Regions from separate parts of the Parabacteroides timonensis genome, predicted to be linked through region 3. Evidence: riboswitches for the same ligand, from Rfam matches in the RefSeq annotation. Region 3 holds a riboswitch; each other region holds the start of a gene.

Region 1 (5,999 bases), 1.5 Mb from region 3:
ACCAGCTGATTATGATATTTATGATAAGTCAGGCTAACATCGCAATTTACACAATGAGGAACCCAACCACAACTCTTACATTCGATCAGCGGAGCAAATCCACGGCGGTTCTGAAAAAGAATCGCCTGTTCGCCACGGGCCAGAGCCGCGTTTACTTTCTCTACCAATAATGGGGAGAAAAGCGTATCCTTCATGATCTTCTTCCGTTTCAATTCCTTGATATCGACAGAGATAATCTCCGGCATCAGGCAGTCGCCAAAACGTGCAGTCAGTTCAACTAGGCCATATTTGTCGGAAGTTGCATTAAAATAAGAATTGATTGAAGGTGTAGCCGAGCCCAGCAAAGTCTTGGCCCCATGCATGCCGGCCAACACGATCGCCGCATTACGGGCATGATAACGGGGCGCCGGGTCTTGTTGTTTGTAAGTATTCTCGTGCTCCTCATCTACGACAATCAATCCCAGATCCTTAAACGGAAGGAAGAGTGAAGAGCGTACTCCCAATACCAGCATAGGACCATTCCCATACAATAATTTATTCCAAACCTCTACCCGTTCGTTATCCGAGAATTTAGAATGATATACCAACAGTTTATCGCCGAACAATTTTGCCAACCGTTCGGTTATCTGTGTCGTGATAGCTATTTCAGGCAGCATGTAGAGCACCTGCCGTCCCATCTTCAATACCTCATCGATCAGCCGGACATAGATTTCCGTCTTGCCACTCGAAGTAACTCCATGAAGCAGGCAAACTTCCTTTGAAGTAAAGACGTCATGTATTTCACTATAAGCCTTCTCTTGTGCCGGACTTAACGGGCTGAGAGGTTGCAGACGGCAGACCGGAACCTGTAAACGCCCCACTTCTTTTTCATAACTTACCAGAACACCACGCTTCAAGAGTCCATCCAAGATCGTGGAAGAGCAACCACTACGTTCCAACAACTCCTTCTTAGAGACTTCCTGAACCAACGCCGGATTCAAGGCATGACTCAGATCCAGATAGCAAACTAATAAAAGTTCCTGTTTCTTCGCCCGCTTAAAATCTGTAAATACCGCCTGTAACCGTTCTTCAGTAGCATATTCTTCCGATAAGCGAATAAAGGTTTGCATCTTCGGGACAAATCCCCGTTTCATTTCCTCACTCACCACTACCGCTCCACGGGCCATCAGGGAAGCAACTACAGGAACTACATTACGGAGCCCTGTCTTTTTCTCCAGTTCCGACACGGTCAGTTTCAGGACACCGGTAAAAGCGTCCAGTACCGACTGTTCATTCGGCCTCAAAGGGGCATCTGCCTCAAAGTCGGGATTATAGGTGACAGCCGTTTCACTTTCCAGTTTCAAACCGGAAGGCAAGGCTGCTTTATATACATCCCCCAGTTTACACATATAGTAGGATGAGATCCATTTCCAGAAACGGAGTTGCGGACGGCGCAGTACGGGAGTCGCATCCAACAAGGCATAAATTTCTTTCGTTTCAAAATCCGTATCAGGCCTGCGTTCATGCACATCCATTACAATCGCCGTATAATAGCGCTTCTTACCGAAATGGACAATCACCCGACAACCGGGAATGACAGCAGTTTCCAGATCGGAAGGAATACTATAAGTATAGCTATTCTCTAACGGAAGGGGTAATATGACATCTGCGTATTTCATTTACGAGGTCAAAAGTAACAAAAAAGGCCGGACTGTTAAAGTCCGGCCCTGCATATCTTTTATCTGTTATCAAAACAAAACTGCAGCTGTTATAGACCATCCACGGTTCTTAGCACCTCCCAAATCCAGTTTGTCTGCACTGTAATTGTCAGTCAATCCCAATCCGTAATTTATCCCTACCTGTAAATGGCTTATCAATTCAGCCCCTACACCGAAGTTTAGTCCTGCACTGAAGTTTTTTGTTTTCATCTGTTCGCCCAAAACATTCCAGATTTTATCTCCTCCGACACGGAAACCGATATAGGGTCCGGCCGACAGATAAGCTTTAACAAGAGGAATACCGAATTTCCATTTCAAATTGACCGGTACATCGAGATAATCCGTTTTTATACTGGTCTTTTCAGTACCTTTCGCTTTCAGTTCCAGTCCTTTCTGAGAATAAAGGATCGCCGCATCCAGTCCGATACCTACCAGTGGAATTGTTGTCTCGATCATCGGACCGATCTGGAACCCTGTCACATTATCCGCTTTCAATATATCAGAATTCAGATGAACGGACGATATGTTTACTCCTCCTTTTAATCCGAACTTCAGTTGTGACTTAGCCGGCACGGCTATGAATACCATCAAAATAACCAAAACTAAACCTGTAACCTTCTTCATATTGCCTGTTGTTAATTAATTATGTTTGCAAATAAACGCACTTTTCCTATAATAAACAAGTATTCCTATCATCCTGTTCATTCATAAAAAGGAAAGCATGCACCGATTACGGAGCTCATCCCGCAAACCGATCCATGCCTCTTTTCCTAATTATTATGGCAAAATAATTAAAAACAAAAACGTTCAGACAGCTAGAGGGGAAACGGGAGTAAGAATAGTGGAGACGACAAGCTGCCCCCTGTTCTCTTCCGGCCTTTCCTCGAAGCCGTCGAAATAACATGCCTTGCAGGTCTTCTGACTTACTTCCGGTTTGAGCGCCTTCCCATTCAAAAAAGAACAGTGGCACTAGTGTTGCCCAATCCGTTATGAAGCTTACAGCAGCGGGACTGTCCGGGATTTACACCCGATTCCCTTTTAATCCTTTCCTGCGGATACAGGTCCGGAACAATGCACATCGCAAATATAGAGATATTTTCGTTTCGTTCTCCATCAGTTGATGAAAAATATCAAATATTATGTTTTCGATATTCATCAACGGCAGCCTTTACCGATCCATACATGAGAAGGAGTCGCTGCGACTGGCCATAACTCAGTCCCAACTCCTCTGCCACCATCCGCGTTCCGCGGTCGACCAGTTTCTGATTAGTCAATTGCATATTGATCATCCGGTTGCCTTTTACACGCCCCAACCGGATCATAACAGATGTTGAAATCATATTCAGAATCATCTTTTGTCCCGTACCGGACTTCATACGCGAACTACCGGTTACAAATTCCGGACCGACAATCATTTCGATCGCCACATCGGCCTGAGCAGCCATGGGTGAATCCGGATTACTAGAGATAGAGGCTGTCAGTATCCCCTGCTCACGGGCTTTACGCAAAGCTCCAATCACATAAGGGGTCGCACCGGATGCAGCAATACCGATCACCGTATCTTTGGTCGTGACCTGATGCTCCTGCAATTCCTCCCAACCACGCTCCATGTCATCTTCCGCATTCTCTACCGGATTGCGAAGAGCTGTATCGCCACCGGCAATCAGACCGATCACCAAAGTAGGGGGCATTCCGAAAGTAGGAGGTATTTCAGAAGCATCGAGCACTCCCAGCCGACCGCTTGTTCCGGCCCCCAGATAAAAGATACGCCCTCCCTGTTTCATCCGGGGAACGATCTGATCTACCAGTTTCTCTATCTGGGGGATTGTTTTTTGCACTGCCAATGCGACCTTCTGGTCTTCTGTGTTTATATCTTCCAACAACTCCCGAACAGATTTCTCTTCCAGGTCATTATATAATGAATCTTGTTCTGTTATTTTAGTAAATGACATAATCAAATATAAGTTTACTTACCATGATACGCAATCAATCCCTCCATCGGACTTTGCGCAATCGCTCCAAGATGGAGACCCAAATCAAAAGCAATATCTTTCAGTATATCCTGATAATACCAGGCGACTGAACCGACCAGGTGGACAGGTAATTCAAAACAATCATACTGCTTCACGTTTCGGGTAAAAAATGCCAGAAAGCTACGGGTGACCAGTTCCCAAATGGCAGGTTCATCCAAATGCTCCCGTATAAAAGGGGAAAGGCCGGCCAGAAAACGGTTAGGGAAAGGTTGCCGGTAAACCTTGTCCATAATCGATGCCGGAGTCAACCCATATTGTGTAAGAAACTGCTCTTTAAGGGCCGGAGGTAGTTGGTTTTTCAAGACATCCCCAATCAATAGCTTACCCAATACAGCACCGCTTCCCTCATCTCCCAGAATAAATCCCAGGGGAGAAACGTTCTTTATAATCTCTTTACCATCGTAATAACAGGAGTTCGAACCGGTTCCCAGAATACAAGCTATCCCCGGCTCGTCGCCACATAAAGCACGGGCAGCAGCCAAGAGATCACTCCCTACCTCAACAGGTACAGACAGATACCGGTTAACAGACCGACGTATCATTTCATTCTTTTCAGGGAAAGCACAACCCGCCCCGTAAAAATAGACAGCGGAAGGTATAAGGTCTTTTAATGCAGGCAGTAATCCGGTTTCAATCTCCTTCCCTATCTCCTCCTCCGTCTGAAAGAAAGGATTCATACCTCGCGTTTGAAAACGAAGGGCAGGTTTTCCTCTTTCTATTACACACCAATCTGTCTTGGTGGAACCACTGTCGGCTATTAGTATCATATTTCCGTTTTATTACTTAATTAATCGATCGTTCTGTCTTTTTTACCGAATGCCGGATCTATCTTAAGGAAAGCAGTTACAGCCAGTGTGATCAGGCAACATCCCATCACCCACCAGAAGAAGTTCACATATCCCAGTTCCTCCTGCAACCACCCGGCAATCATTCCCGGAAGCATCATCCCCAATGCCATAAAAGCGGTACATATCGCATAATGAGCCGTTTTATGTTCACCATCGGAGAAATAGATCAGGTACAACATATAGGCAGTAAAACCAAATCCGTAACCGAACTGTTCAACAAACACACATACATTAATGACCAGCAGGCTTTCAGGAAGTGCACTACTCAGGTAGATAAAAACCAGATCAGGCAATGTGATTGCCAGCGCCATCGGCCAAAGCCATTTCTTTAATCCGCCATGCGCCGCCACGATTCCCCCGATAATACCTCCCAGCGTCAGGCCTATAATACCGATTGTACCATACACCAGGCCGATCTCAGAAGTAGTAAGTCCCAAACCACCCACTTCGCGCGGATCGATCAGGAAAGGTGTTACCAGCTTGACCAGTTGTGCCTCGGGAAAACGATAGAATAGCATGAACAGTATAGCGACCAATGCCTGTTTCTTCCTGAAAAACGAGACAAATGTAGCAAAGAATTCTTTAAATATGGTAGAAGCAGTAACTGTTACAGCCGCTTTATCGGACTTCGGAACCGGCAAAATATACTTATGATACAGGCAGAGACCGATAAATAGTCCGGCCAGGATCAGGAAAGTGATCGACCAAGCGAACGGAATCTTTCCGGTGCTGTCCTCCAAAGCTCCGGCCAGCATCACAAGTAATCCTTGTCCGGCAATGGTTGCAATACGATAAAAGGTACTTCGTATCCCGACATAGAAAGCCTGATCGTGCGAGTCGAGTGCCAGCATATAAAAACCGTCCGCTGCAATATCGTGTGTAGCCGAACTGAAAGCCACCAGCCAGAAAACGGCCAGGGTCACCTGAAAGAAATGATCCATCGGGATAGTAAAAGCGATACCGGCCAATCCTGCTCCTATCAGGAACTGCATGGTGACAACCCACCAGCGTTTCGTTTTCAACAGATCGACAAACGGACTCCAGAAAGGTTTGATTACCCAGGGGAGATACAGCCAACTGGTGTACAGGGCTATATCGGTATTACTGATCCCCAGCCGTTTATACATGATAACGGAGATTGTCATCACAGCAACATAAGGCAATGCCTCTGCAAAATAAAGCGAGGGTATCCAACACCAGGGGGATGTTCGTTTTGTTTTCATAAGGAGTATGATTTAGATTTACTGATTAACTGATCCATCTCCTCCGCGGAGAGGCAAGTTTCACTTATAATTTGTTGCAGGTCTCCGGAGGTCACTTTACGGAAATCTTTTTCCAGTGGAGTGATAAAAACACCGGCCATTTCGACCGTTGCCGGACTGATCAATATATTGGCATCCCCTTCGACATAATAGCAGGCA
Region 2 (5,999 bases), 2.9 Mb from region 3:
CGCTCTTTTCAGAATCATCAGCGTGGACTTTACTACAAGGGATTATCCCCAATAACAGTACAAATAATAGGTTTAAACAGTTAATTTGCATTTTCATAATGATTTTTATAGAGTATACAAAAATGATTACTTATTAGCCGGAGGCAAATATATAGACAGAGAGTATTAGATACTTTTAAAAGAATTAAAAAAAAACTATCGTACAAGCATTTCCTTTCCTAATCCGTTAAAGCTCTGTTATGGATGCGATAACAAACGAACCTTTCCTATACATTATATATAGACAACCCTAAAAGAAGCCATTTGTATGCTAAACAGACCGAATTATTCTGCAAATGTAACATTGAAATAAAATATTTTTGTGTAAGTTTGCGAGCGCTAAGAAAGACATTTTATACAGAAATTTAAATACAAGAGTTATGCAATCAATTGACAATTTCAATTTTGCCGGCAAAAAGGCATTTGTAAGAGTTGACTTCAACGTTCCATTGGACGAAAACTTCAACATCACAGACGACACCCGTATTCGTGCCGCTCTTCCTACTCTTAAGAAGATCCTGGCAGACGGTGGCAGTGTAATCATAGGTTCTCACCTGGGTCGTCCGAAAGGCGTTACTGATAAATTTTCACTGAAACATATTTTGGGTCGTGTATCTGAATTACTGGGCGTAGAAGTTCAGTTTGCTAACGACTGTATTGGTGAAGAAGCTGGTGCTAAAGCTGCTGCTCTGCAACCGGGCGAAGCTTTATTGCTGGAAAACCTTCGTTTCTATGCAGAAGAAGAAGGTAAACCCAGAGGTTTGGCTGAAGATGCAACAGACGACGAAAAGAAAGCTGCTAAAAAAGCAGTAAAAGAAAGCCAGAAAGAATTCACTAAGAGATTGGCTTCTTATGCAGACTGCTATGTAAACGATGCATTCGGTACTGCTCACCGTGCTCACGCTTCTACGGCGCTGATCGCTGATTACTTCGATGCTGACCACAAAATGTTCGGTTACCTGATGGAAAAAGAAGTAAAAGCTGTAGAAAAAGTAATGAACGACATCGCTCGTCCGTTTACCGCTATCATGGGTGGTTCTAAAGTTTCTTCTAAAATCGAAATCATCGAAAACCTGCTGAACAAAGTAGATAACCTGATCGTAACAGGTGGTATGACTTATACTTTCACTAAGGCTATGGGCGGCAAGATCGGTAACTCTATCTGCGAAGATGACAAACTGGATCTGGCTCTCGACCTGATGAAGAAAGCAAAAGAAAAAGGTGTAAACCTGGTATTGGCTGTCGACGCTAAGATCGCTGATGCTTTCAGCAACGACGCAAATACTAAATTTGCTAACGTTAACGAAATTCCTGACGGATGGGAAGGTCTTGACATCGGTCCTAAGACTATCGAAATCTACGCTGACGTTATCAAGAAATCTAAGACTATCCTTTGGAACGGTCCTACAGGCGTATTCGAATTCGAAAACTTCACTGACGGTTCTCGTGCAGTAGGTAACGCTATCGTTGAAGCTACTAAGAACGGTGCATTCTCTCTTGTTGGTGGTGGCGACTCTGTTGCTTGCGTTAACAAGTTCGGTATTGCAAGCGAAGTATCTTATGTATCTACAGGTGGTGGTGCTTTGCTGGAAGCTATCGAAGGCAAAGTTCTGCCGGGTATCGCAGCTGTTAAAGGCGAACCGTACAAATAATTTCAGATATTGTTTATAATATCCTAATTAAATATAAAACCCCGGTGAAGTGATTTCACCGGGGTTTCTTGTTTTATAATCACTGCCTCATAATATCCCATCTGGGATGTATTACGGATGAATAACGTAACCATATATGCCTCCTTGCAATATTGAATTAATTCATATCTTTGTTATCGACAATGGTTTCCGAATCACATTTCAGTGAGAAAGATTAAAAGGGAATCCTGTGAAAATCAGGAACTATCCCCGTAGCTGTAAGTTTTGCTCCTGCAAAGGAGAAATGTAGTAACTGTCATATACCACTGGTCTCAAGGCCGGGAAGGTGTTACTACTGAAACAAGTCAGAAGACCTGCCATTTCAATCAGACAGAATCCAGCGCTTTCGGGTGAAAAGCAGTGGTATGAATCCTTATAAGATCCATTTATCACTTTATCTCCGGGAATCATTGCGGAACTGCATGAACAGAAGTATTGTTTAATCTTAAATAAAAAGTATGATCAGCACGGAGATTTTTATTGTCAAGAGAGATGGTAAAAAAGAAGTATTCTCACTTGACAAAATCAAGAATGCGATAGCTAAAGCATTTTTGTCGGTAGGAAGTTTTGCTACCCAGGAAGTAATAACCAATATCCTCAGCCGCATCAGTGTCAGCGAAGGGACAAGTGTGGAAGATATTCAGAACCAGGTGGAAGTTGCCTTGATGGCAGAGCATTATTATGCGGTAGCTAAGTCATATATGCTATACCGGCAGAAACATCTGGAAGATCGGGAAGTAAGGGATAAACTACGCTTTCTATTGGATTATTGCGATGCATCCAATCCGGCTACCGGAAGTAAATATGATGCTAATGCCAATGTGGAGAATAAAAATATCGCGACCCTGATAGGTGAATTACCGAAATCAAACTTTATCCGCCTGAACCGCCGGCTGCTAACAGACCGGCTAAAAGATATGTACGGCAAAGAAGTATCGGACCGTTATCTGGAACTGTTGAATCACCATTTCATTTATAAGAATGATGAAACAAACCTTGCCAACTATTGTGCCAGTATAACAATGTATCCCTGGCTGATAAGCGGTACAGCTTCTGTCGGAGGTAACTCTACCGCCCCAACCAACCTGAAATCTTTCTGTGGCGGTTTCATCAATATGGTATTCATCGTTTCAAGTATGTTGAGCGGTGCGTGTGCGACTCCCGAGTTTCTGATGTATATGAATTATTTTGTCGGATTGGAATATGGAAAGGATTATTACCGACATGCCGACGATGTGGTAGACTTGTCCAGTAAGCAACGAACGATAGACAAAATGATTACAGACTGTTTCGAACAAATAGTCTATTCCATCAACCAGCCTACCGGAGCCAGAAACTTCCAGGCTGTCTTTTGGAACATCGCCTATTATGACAAGTATTATTTCAACAGCCTTTTCGAGAATTTTGTATTCCCTGACGGCAGCAAACCCGATTGGGATTCGTTAAACTGGCTGCAAAAGCGGTTCATGAAATGGTTCAACAAAGAACGTACCCGTAATATTCTGACTTTTCCTGTTGAAACAATGGCACTCCTGTCAAAAGACGGAGATGTACTCGATAAGGAATACGGTGATTTTACAGCCGAGATGTATGCCGAAGGACATTCTTTCTTTACCTACATGAGCGATAATGCCGATTCGTTAAGTAGTTGCTGCCGTTTGCGCAACGAAATACAGGACAACGGTTTCAGTTATACACTGGGAGCCGGAGGTGTATCTACCGGTTCTAAAAGTGTATTGACAATCAACCTGAACCGTTGTATCCAGCATGCCGTGAAGTCCGGTATACTTTATCCGTTCTTCCTGGAAGAAGTGATCGACCTGGTGCATAAAGTCCAGTTGGCCTACAATGAGAACCTGAAACAATTACAGGCCAAAGGTATGTTGCCTCTGTTCGATGCCGGTTATATCAATATGAATCGCCAGTATCTTACAATCGGGGTGAACGGATTGGTTGAAGCCGCCCAGTTTATGGGAATCGAAATCAACGACAATCCCAAATATGAAGCATTTGTACAGGAAATACTCGGCATGGTAGAGAAGTACAACAAAAAGTACCGTAGTAAGGAAGTATTGTTCAACTGCGAAATGATCCCTGCTGAAAATGTAGGAGTAAAACATGCCAAATGGGATAAAGAAGCAGGTTATCAGACATTCCGCGATTGCTATAACAGCTATTTCTATATCGTGGAAGATACGACACTCAACGTTGTCGACAAATTCCGCATCCACGGCCGACGTTATATCGAACATCTGACCGGTGGCTCGGCACTCCACATGAACCTGGAAGAGCATCTGAGCAAAGAACAATACCGTCAGTTACTGCGTGTCTCAGCTATAGAGGGGTGTAATTATTTTACATTCAACATACCTAATACCGTTTGTAACGATTGTAACCATATCGACAAACGCTATTTAAAAGAATGTCCCAAATGCCACAGTCAAAATGTGGATTATCTGACCCGCGTTATCGGTTATATGAAACGTATCAGCAATTTCTCACAACCTCGGCAGAAGGAAGCTCATATCAGACATTATGCTACGTTACACTGATTACGATATAGTCTTTCAGGAAGTACCGGACGAAATAACGTTGGCGATCAACATATCTAACTGTCCCAACCGGTGCAAAGGTTGCCATAGCCCCTATTTACTGAAAGATATCGGCGAGCCTTTGACAGAAGAAAACCTTTCCGCACTTCTCAAGAAGTACGGAAAGGCCATTACCTGTGTCTGCTTCATGGGTGGAGATGCTTCACCTGCAGATATCAAACAATTAGCGGAATATCTGCATCATCAGACTGTTACTCCGGTAAAAGTCGGATGGTATTCGGGAAAACCCGAGCTATCCCCGGCTATCGACCTGAAATTCTTTGAATACATCAAACTAGGTCCCTATATCGAGCATTTGGGCGGATTGAAATCCCCCACAACAAACCAACGTTTCTACCGTATCGAGAACGGGATGATGAAAGACATCACCTACCGGTTCTTTTCTACAGCGAAATGACAGACAGTTAGAACCGGACCGGTTTACCGCTTTTGGCACTCTTTATGGCAGATTCAAGAATCTCTACTACAACCAGGTTGTTCTCCAGCGAAGACAAATCGGTGGGAGCAACCTGTATTTCTTTACGAACAGCCGCTTTTAGATAATAGAAAGAATCATTATAAGGAACTTCCAATGCAGGAGGTTGTACCGTCGTCTCTTTCCGATCGGTGTAAATACGCATGGAAGTCGGTGTGTCCTGATAAATATATCCTTTAGTACCATAAATATGCATATCTTTTCGTCCTTTCGGCCAGTTCCACGATCCCATGATCTGTACGGTTGCAGAAGGATATTCCACCAGGATCGTCGCATCATCGTCTACGTTCGGATATTTATCCGGTTTAAATTGTTTCAATACGGCATATACACTTTTCGGTTTCTCTCCATTCATCAACCAGGTAACCAAATTAGCACCATAACAACCGAAATCGATAACCGCCCCTCCACCGTTCAGCTTCGGATCAGTCAGCCAGTCAGTGAATTCTTTTCCACACCCAATCTCGATGGGCCCTTCATGCCCGTCATAAACCTCTATACGGTTAATCTTTCCGATTGCATTATCTTCCTTTATTAGACGATAAGCTTCATGATTAGTATTATACCATGTCGTTTCATAATTGGTTAGTAACAAGGTATTATTTTTACGGGCCAGTTCTGCCATCCGGTTAGCATGTTGCATATTAACAGCTAAAGGTTTCTCGACCATTACATGAATACCACGCGGTGCACAAGCCTCTACAACAGCCAGATGATCATAAATAGAACCATAAGCTACCACCACTTCTGGCTTCGTCTTATCCAGCATCTCCCCCAGATCGGCATAAAAAAGAGAAGCATCCAGCTTCTTTCGTAACGGATTATTTTCTCTTAACCGTTCATCCGGTTCAGCAACTCCGACAACTTCAAAATCACCTCTGTCCATACGAATAATGACTTCATGAAGATGTCCGTGCGATACCCCGGCTACCCCCAGGCGGAGCGGTTTAGAATTTTGAGCACTTAAGATAAATGGCATGTAAACGATCGACATAAATAAAAATGTCCTGATTATCTTGTATATATTCATGGCCTATATAATAGAATTGTTTGTGACAAAGATATAAATATTTTTGTACCTTTGCCCCTCATAAAAATAAGAATAGATAACATATATAACAATAAAAAAGATGGCAAAAGAGCTGAAAGAACTGACCAAGAGAAGTGTAAACTACTCCCAGT
Region 3 (5,999 bases):
CTGTTTACAATCAGGATGTTTTAAAACCGAATACAAAAACGGGCTTGAAAGAGATCGGTTATCATTATACAGTTTCGTTTGATGTCCAGTCTGTCAAAGAAGAACCAGGCACAGAACTATTCCGTTCTCCCGATGCCGTATTTTATTTGTCTGATCCTGTCAGCGGTAAATTAGGTTTTGCCCGTGACGGTTATCTGAATACATTTAATTATCAGTTTTATCCCGAAGAGGAAGCATCCGTAGCGATCAGTGGTGATGAAAAAGCTACACGTTTGTATATTAACGGAGACCTGAAAGAAGAATTGAATATTCAGAAACGTTTCTTTAATGGCGGAAAAGACTCTATGAGTTATGTACGGACACTGGTTTTCCCGTTAGAGAAGGCCGGCGATTTCAAAAGTACGATTAAGAATGTAGAGGTATTGAATTATTGCAAGTAAAGAACAGAAGAGCATATATATGTTATTATAAAAAAGAAAAGCAGGATGATTGTTCCTGCTTTTCTTTTTATCTTTATTCCGGTTGATAACCTTCACCGTTTTCCCATGCATCAGCATCGTTCCAGTTTTCCTTCAGGTGGTTTAACCAGATCTTACGGATTTCAGGATAGTCTCCTAAAGCTTTGATTTTACATCCGCTTTCAATACCATGGTCTGCATCTGTCTGATCGGCAGGGTGAGTTTCTGTCTGGTCGATATTGAATCCCAGATATTGTAATTTCAGACGCCAGCAATTATCTGATTGCGGAGTAGCCAGACTAGCGTCATCTCCGTCTTCCAGACCCCATAGGTCATTGTGAGCATGGTCACCGGCAATAGACATGAACGGAGCCAGGAATACATTGATGTCTTTCGGTTCCAGATTATTTGTTTTGCAGTAATCCATCAGTTTTGAATAAATACATTCAGGATTAGGAGTATCCAGAGGTTGCTCTGTCTTTTCATTTAACGGCCAGAATAACATTTTACCATAATCCACAGTACCTACAAATACATTTTTGCTGCTTGTTTTTGCTTGCATGGCAACTTCGATATCGGCATATTTCTGGTTGGCATTATAGCTGTCGTTCGGGTTTCCGTGACCCATCAGCAACAAGATATTATGCTTGTCAGCCAATGATGTTTTGTAATGACTATACAAAGCTTCTGCAACAGCTTCTGTATCCTCATCTTCAGCTAACAGGTTTGCACCTTTCAATACATTTACACTTGGATAATCACGGATCATGAAGTTTTTCTTTACAGTAGTATTCATAACAGAAAGATATTCTTCACCCGGAATAACGTGTAACGACTGTACGGCAACTCTCGTGTAACCAGCTTCAGCAAAGGCATTCAGCCATTGGTCTATATGATAGTAAGCTTCATCGCGTGTAGCTTCCAGTCGTCCGATACAAGTGTTTGATGAAAAAGACAGATAAACATCTGCTTCAGGAAAAGCTTCTTTGAATTCTTTGACAGTTTCATCATAAACGTGAGTTGCTTCGTGATAAGTACTTCCGAAAGAGCAAAGTAAAATGGCCGTATCTTTCGTCTTTGCGGCTTTTACTACCGGTTCTGCCGGATTGTCTGTTTTTTCTACGTCATCGTCGTCGCCGCAGGATGTAAATCCGACAGCTGTTACCGTCATAAGGGCGGCAGCCATAAGGCAATACTTAAATTTGTTCATAAATATAAATTTTAAAAGATGTTGATTTACTTGTTTCTATTATGGAACTTGGCTGTAATAGACAGGTAGAAATTACGTCCCGGACTTGTTGTTCCGTGATTGCGTCCGAACGGGGTGGTGTCTATATAGTTTAAAATATTATCAACCCCCACATTGCCTGTCAAATCCCAATGTTTGACCTTCAACAGCGAATGACTTGTGTTGATCCTCCAGATATTATATCCGTCCGCATTGTCGTCCGACATATAAAAGCGTTTGGATTGGTATTTCCCGTAAAGACCAACGCCTAACCGATAGCGTTTCCATGTATGTCCCCATGTCGCGTTGAGCGTTGCATTGTGATTAGAGGTAGCATCTATGGGGATATATTGCATGTAGCGTGGGTCAAATTCATCATCCACATAAAGGGCTTTTGCATCAGTATAACTGTATCCGCCTCCTAATGCGAGGTCTTTTGTTATCTTGTATGTAAATGAGAAATCCACGCCATACACTCTGGCTTTCGACAGGTTCTTATATTTTTTTGTTTCCTCTACTTCCAGCAGCTTGTTTTCTGCTGAAGTGGGAACTGTTGTCAAAGCGATCATATCATGGATACTGTTATAGTATCCGGTAACACTCGCCTGGAACTTATCTGAAATAAACTCTGCTCCAAGTGATACATATTGAGATGTCTGCGGTTTCAGATCGCTGTTCCCATAATAGGCCTTCAGCTTTCCCATCATGGTGCCGATATAATCGTAATAAAGTTCCTGAGTGGTTGGAGCTTTGAATCCGAGCGACCATGTACCGCGCAGGTTGAAATTGTTCAATTTATAAAGGGCGGATACTTTGGGAGTCACTCTTGCTGCGAATTCTTTATGATATACACCGCGTAGTCCGGCAGTGACGATAAACCGGTCCGCCAGTGTCCATTCATCCTGTGCATAAGCCGATAAGGTGTAAACGGATGCTGAAGTACGATTGTCCATGTGATGAGGCGATTCGAGATTCTCCCACAAATACTCCAAACCAGTGTTAAGCGTATGTGAATCTCCGAAATAGAAAACGCCTTTAGCTTGTCCTGTCAGTTGTTTCTGTATCTTTTGTTTGAGACGTTGACCGGCAAAAAAGGTGACACGTTTATTATCTATAAAGTAATCGGTATAGGCATCATGGGTGTAATCGTAAAAATATCCGAACCTGCCATAATCGATATCGAAAGTAAGATAATTCCTGCCTTCTAGTTTCCACTTTGCGCCACCTGCCAATGTATAATTGCGATAATAGTAATTATACGGATAATACTTATAAGCTCCGAATGTACGATATAACCAACGTTCGTAATGCGAACCTTCGGCGGTCAGTTCCAGTTTATCATTTACTTTATAGGAGAGAAATTCGTTGATCGTATAATTGTCCGATCGGTTGATAGTTTTGCTGACAGAGCCGGGTTTCAACTGGTGCTGGTCCCATTCCATATCCGTGTTTCTCCAACCATCCGTATGTTTGTAATTGAAAGAAGTTGTAGAGTTCAGTTTTCCTATTTGAATGCCGACCGTGTTGCTTTGGCGTATATCACCATATTCTCCCACGCGGGTCGTATTAGTGACGTTGATTTTTTCCCTGTTCCTTTTGGTGATGATATTAATAACACCGGCGATAGCGTCGCTACCATATAAAGAAGAGGAGGCTCCTTTTACGATTTCGACTCTCTCGATATCGGCTATATTAATTCGGTTGAGATCGCTTTGTCCACCCACATCCCCGTTCATACGTTTGCCGTTTATTAGAATCAGGATATAGTCATTATCCAGGCCATTCATTTGCAGATGTCCGCCCATGTCGCCTTCATGAAAGGTTAATGAAGGGCAAAGTCCTCCCAAAAGGTCCTCCATGCTACGAGCCTGATATTGTTCCAGCGCTTTGCTGGTAATGACTTCTGTCTGTACGGGAGCGTCTTTCAGATAATGTTCGGTACCGGTTCCGGTTATTACTACTTCATCTAATTGTACCGTCAGTTCTTTCCCGTCTTTGCTCAGGATACTTTGCGCATAGGCATATTGCATGCTACATAGTAGAATGAAAGCCAATAGCAGATACTTCATATTCTGTTTTATTTAGTTTGATAAATAAAACATCAAGTTTCTCTTCTTAAAAGGAATGTCGCAAGGGCTTTTACGTAGGTAAACGTATAATCGAATGGACACAGACTTCTGAACCTGGAAGCTTGGTGTTTATTATAAAATAAATTTAGCAGGTATTCTGGCTTTCCTCTGGTTAGAAACCTTCCCATTTCGACTATTGAAACAGTGGCATTAGAACTTCTAACCAACATAATGAGGATTTACAGCTGCAGGTACAGCTCCGGATTTACACCGGATTCCCTTGAATCAGTCTGCGAAACAAACTGATTACTAAATCGTGGGTGCAAAGATACTACATTATTTTATTATATGATTCTTTTACTAAAAAAATGTAGTATCTATGTCTTTGATTTCTATCTGTTTTACTTTTTGAATTTCACAGCCAGACTAATGTAAACGGCCCGTCCGGGGTTTATCGTGGAGAAATTACTGTTCCAGGGGCGGTCGTCGCGGTTGTTAAATAAGTTTTCGATACCGATTCCCGGTTCCAGGATAAATGCGTCTAGGTTGAATGAGTGGCGGGTGTTCAAATCCCATTGCTGGTATTTCGGGGCGTAGCCGTATGTGCTGGAATAGCGTTCGCCCTGGATATGTCCGCTCAGGTTTACATTCAGGTGGTAGTTGTTCCAGTCATGATCCCAACGTGCATGTACATTGGCTGCATTCTTTACGCTCTTATCGACAGGAGTAATTACGACAATATCAGTTCCGGTTTTGCTGTCGTGTTCCAGTGTCTTAGCTTCGCTGTCTGTGTAGATGTAACCTCCGCCTACGGTGAATCCGGCTCCTGCATAAATATTTGCGTTTACACTGATCCCTTTGATTTTAGCCCGGTTCACATTGTCGCGCTGACGGATGGTAGAGAATTTCTCATGAAGCTCATCCAGTCCCATCTGGTGAATCTCTTCATCGCTTAATACGCGGTAATCGATCATGTCTTTAATATCGTTGTAGAATCCGGTGGCCGATATTGAAAAACGTGAGCATGTATATTCGCCGTTCAGTGAAAAGAAATTACTCTTTTCCGGTTTCAGGTCGGGGTTTCCAATCGTATAACGGCTTGAAGTTTTCGATTCGTCCGTTGCGTATAGTTGGGACAATGTGGGCGAACGGAAGCCTGTTGCGTACGATGCCCGGAAATTAAATCCTTTGAGTTTGTACATAAGGGCAACATTTGGAGTGGCATAGTTTTTAAAATTCTCATTGTAGAGATAGCGCACGCCTAATACGGCCTGTAGGTTTCTTAGTATCGTAATTTCATCCTGTGCAAAAAGTGCAATCGTATACATGCTCTTGAAGCTGATGTTATCCGATTGGCTTCTGAAGTTTTCATTGATATACTCGATACCTGTGGATACTTTATTCCACGTATTAGGTTTGAAAATACCTTTTACGGTTGCATCGTAATAAGTCGTTTCTTTACGGGTTTCTTTATCGCCGCGTTCGAAATCTCCGGTTTTGAGGAAATAGTCATATTTTGAGGTGTAATTGTCGGCAAAGAAGTCAGCATCGATGTAAGCGGATTTGTTGATCATATATTTGGCACCGGCACCATAGGTGTAGGTTTCATGCGCCATGTTATAGGTATAAGCCTGTGTCTCTTCATAGATCGGGTTGCCGTTTTCATCTTTCTTCTTTCCTTTCTTAAAGTAAGTGGCTGTTTCCGGTCGGCGGGTGTTATAGTCATAGTAATTACCACGTACGTAGAAAGATAAGCGGTCGGTTGCATTGTAAGCAAAACGTTGGCTGATATTGTCGGAGAGGAATCCGGTAGACATCGGGCGGCCTGTTTTATAGCCGTTTTCGTCGAGATCATTCACTTGCCAGTTATCCGCTTCCCTGCGCTGGTATGAAGTATAAGATGAAAATTTACCGGCATTTACGTCTGCATTTATATTTTCGCTGAACCGTCCTTTACTGGTATAATGGGTGTAGTTGGATACATTCACCGCATTCTTGGTATCATCTGTAATAATATTGATAACGCCGCCGATTGCATCGCTGCCGTAAAGGGCGGAAGCTGCCCCGCTCAGGATTTCGATACGCTTTATATTGGCGATATTGATACGTGTATAACGGTCGTCACCGGTCAGGCGTTTACCGTTTTCCAGCAGTAGCATATAGTCTTCGTTCATGCCGTTCAGGCTCAGTGTCGTTCCCATTCCGTTTGTCATGGTTGTTACATTCGGAGTCAGTTTGACCAGG

The links. A riboswitch is a leader RNA that binds a small molecule or an ion and turns the genes downstream of it on or off. The one in region 3 is predicted to bind cobalamin.
Region 1: it holds a riboswitch for cobalamin, as region 3 does, so the genes downstream of both, BQ7394_RS18625 (porin family protein) here and BQ7394_RS24460 (TonB-dependent receptor plug domain-containing protein) in region 3, are expected to answer to the same signal.
Region 2: it holds a riboswitch for cobalamin, as region 3 does, so the genes downstream of both, nrdD (anaerobic ribonucleoside-triphosphate reductase) here and BQ7394_RS24460 (TonB-dependent receptor plug domain-containing protein) in region 3, are expected to answer to the same signal.

What each region holds. Positions count from the first base shown of each region.
Region 1 is NZ_LT669941.1:2,760,511-2,766,509, forward strand. It holds gene priA (replication restart helicase PriA) at 1-1,658, opposite strand, end outside; gene BQ7394_RS18625 (porin family protein) at 1,728-2,321, opposite strand; cobalamin riboswitch at 2,589-2,786, opposite strand; gene murQ (N-acetylmuramic acid 6-phosphate etherase) at 2,828-3,649, opposite strand; gene BQ7394_RS18635 (ATPase) at 3,664-4,497, opposite strand; gene BQ7394_RS18640 (MFS transporter) at 4,518-5,801, opposite strand; gene BQ7394_RS25900 (DUF4922 domain-containing protein) at 5,798-5,999, opposite strand, start outside.
Region 2 is NZ_LT669941.1:1,370,635-1,376,633, forward strand. It holds gene BQ7394_RS13240 (COG1470 family protein) at 1-97, opposite strand, end outside; gene BQ7394_RS13245 (phosphoglycerate kinase) at 420-1,691, shown strand; cobalamin riboswitch at 1,857-2,066, shown strand; gene nrdD (anaerobic ribonucleoside-triphosphate reductase) at 2,189-4,282, shown strand; gene nrdG (anaerobic ribonucleoside-triphosphate reductase activating protein) at 4,266-4,739, shown strand; gene BQ7394_RS13260 (Gfo/Idh/MocA family protein) at 4,747-5,847, opposite strand; gene proS (proline--tRNA ligase) at 5,948-5,999, shown strand, end outside.
Region 3 is NZ_LT669941.1:4,274,574-4,280,572, forward strand. It holds gene BQ7394_RS24450 (family 20 glycosylhydrolase) at 1-440, shown strand, start outside; gene BQ7394_RS24455 (sirohydrochlorin cobaltochelatase) at 514-1,668, opposite strand; gene BQ7394_RS24460 (TonB-dependent receptor plug domain-containing protein) at 1,695-3,755, opposite strand; cobalamin riboswitch at 3,886-4,084, opposite strand; gene BQ7394_RS24465 (TonB-dependent receptor) at 4,157-5,999, opposite strand, start outside.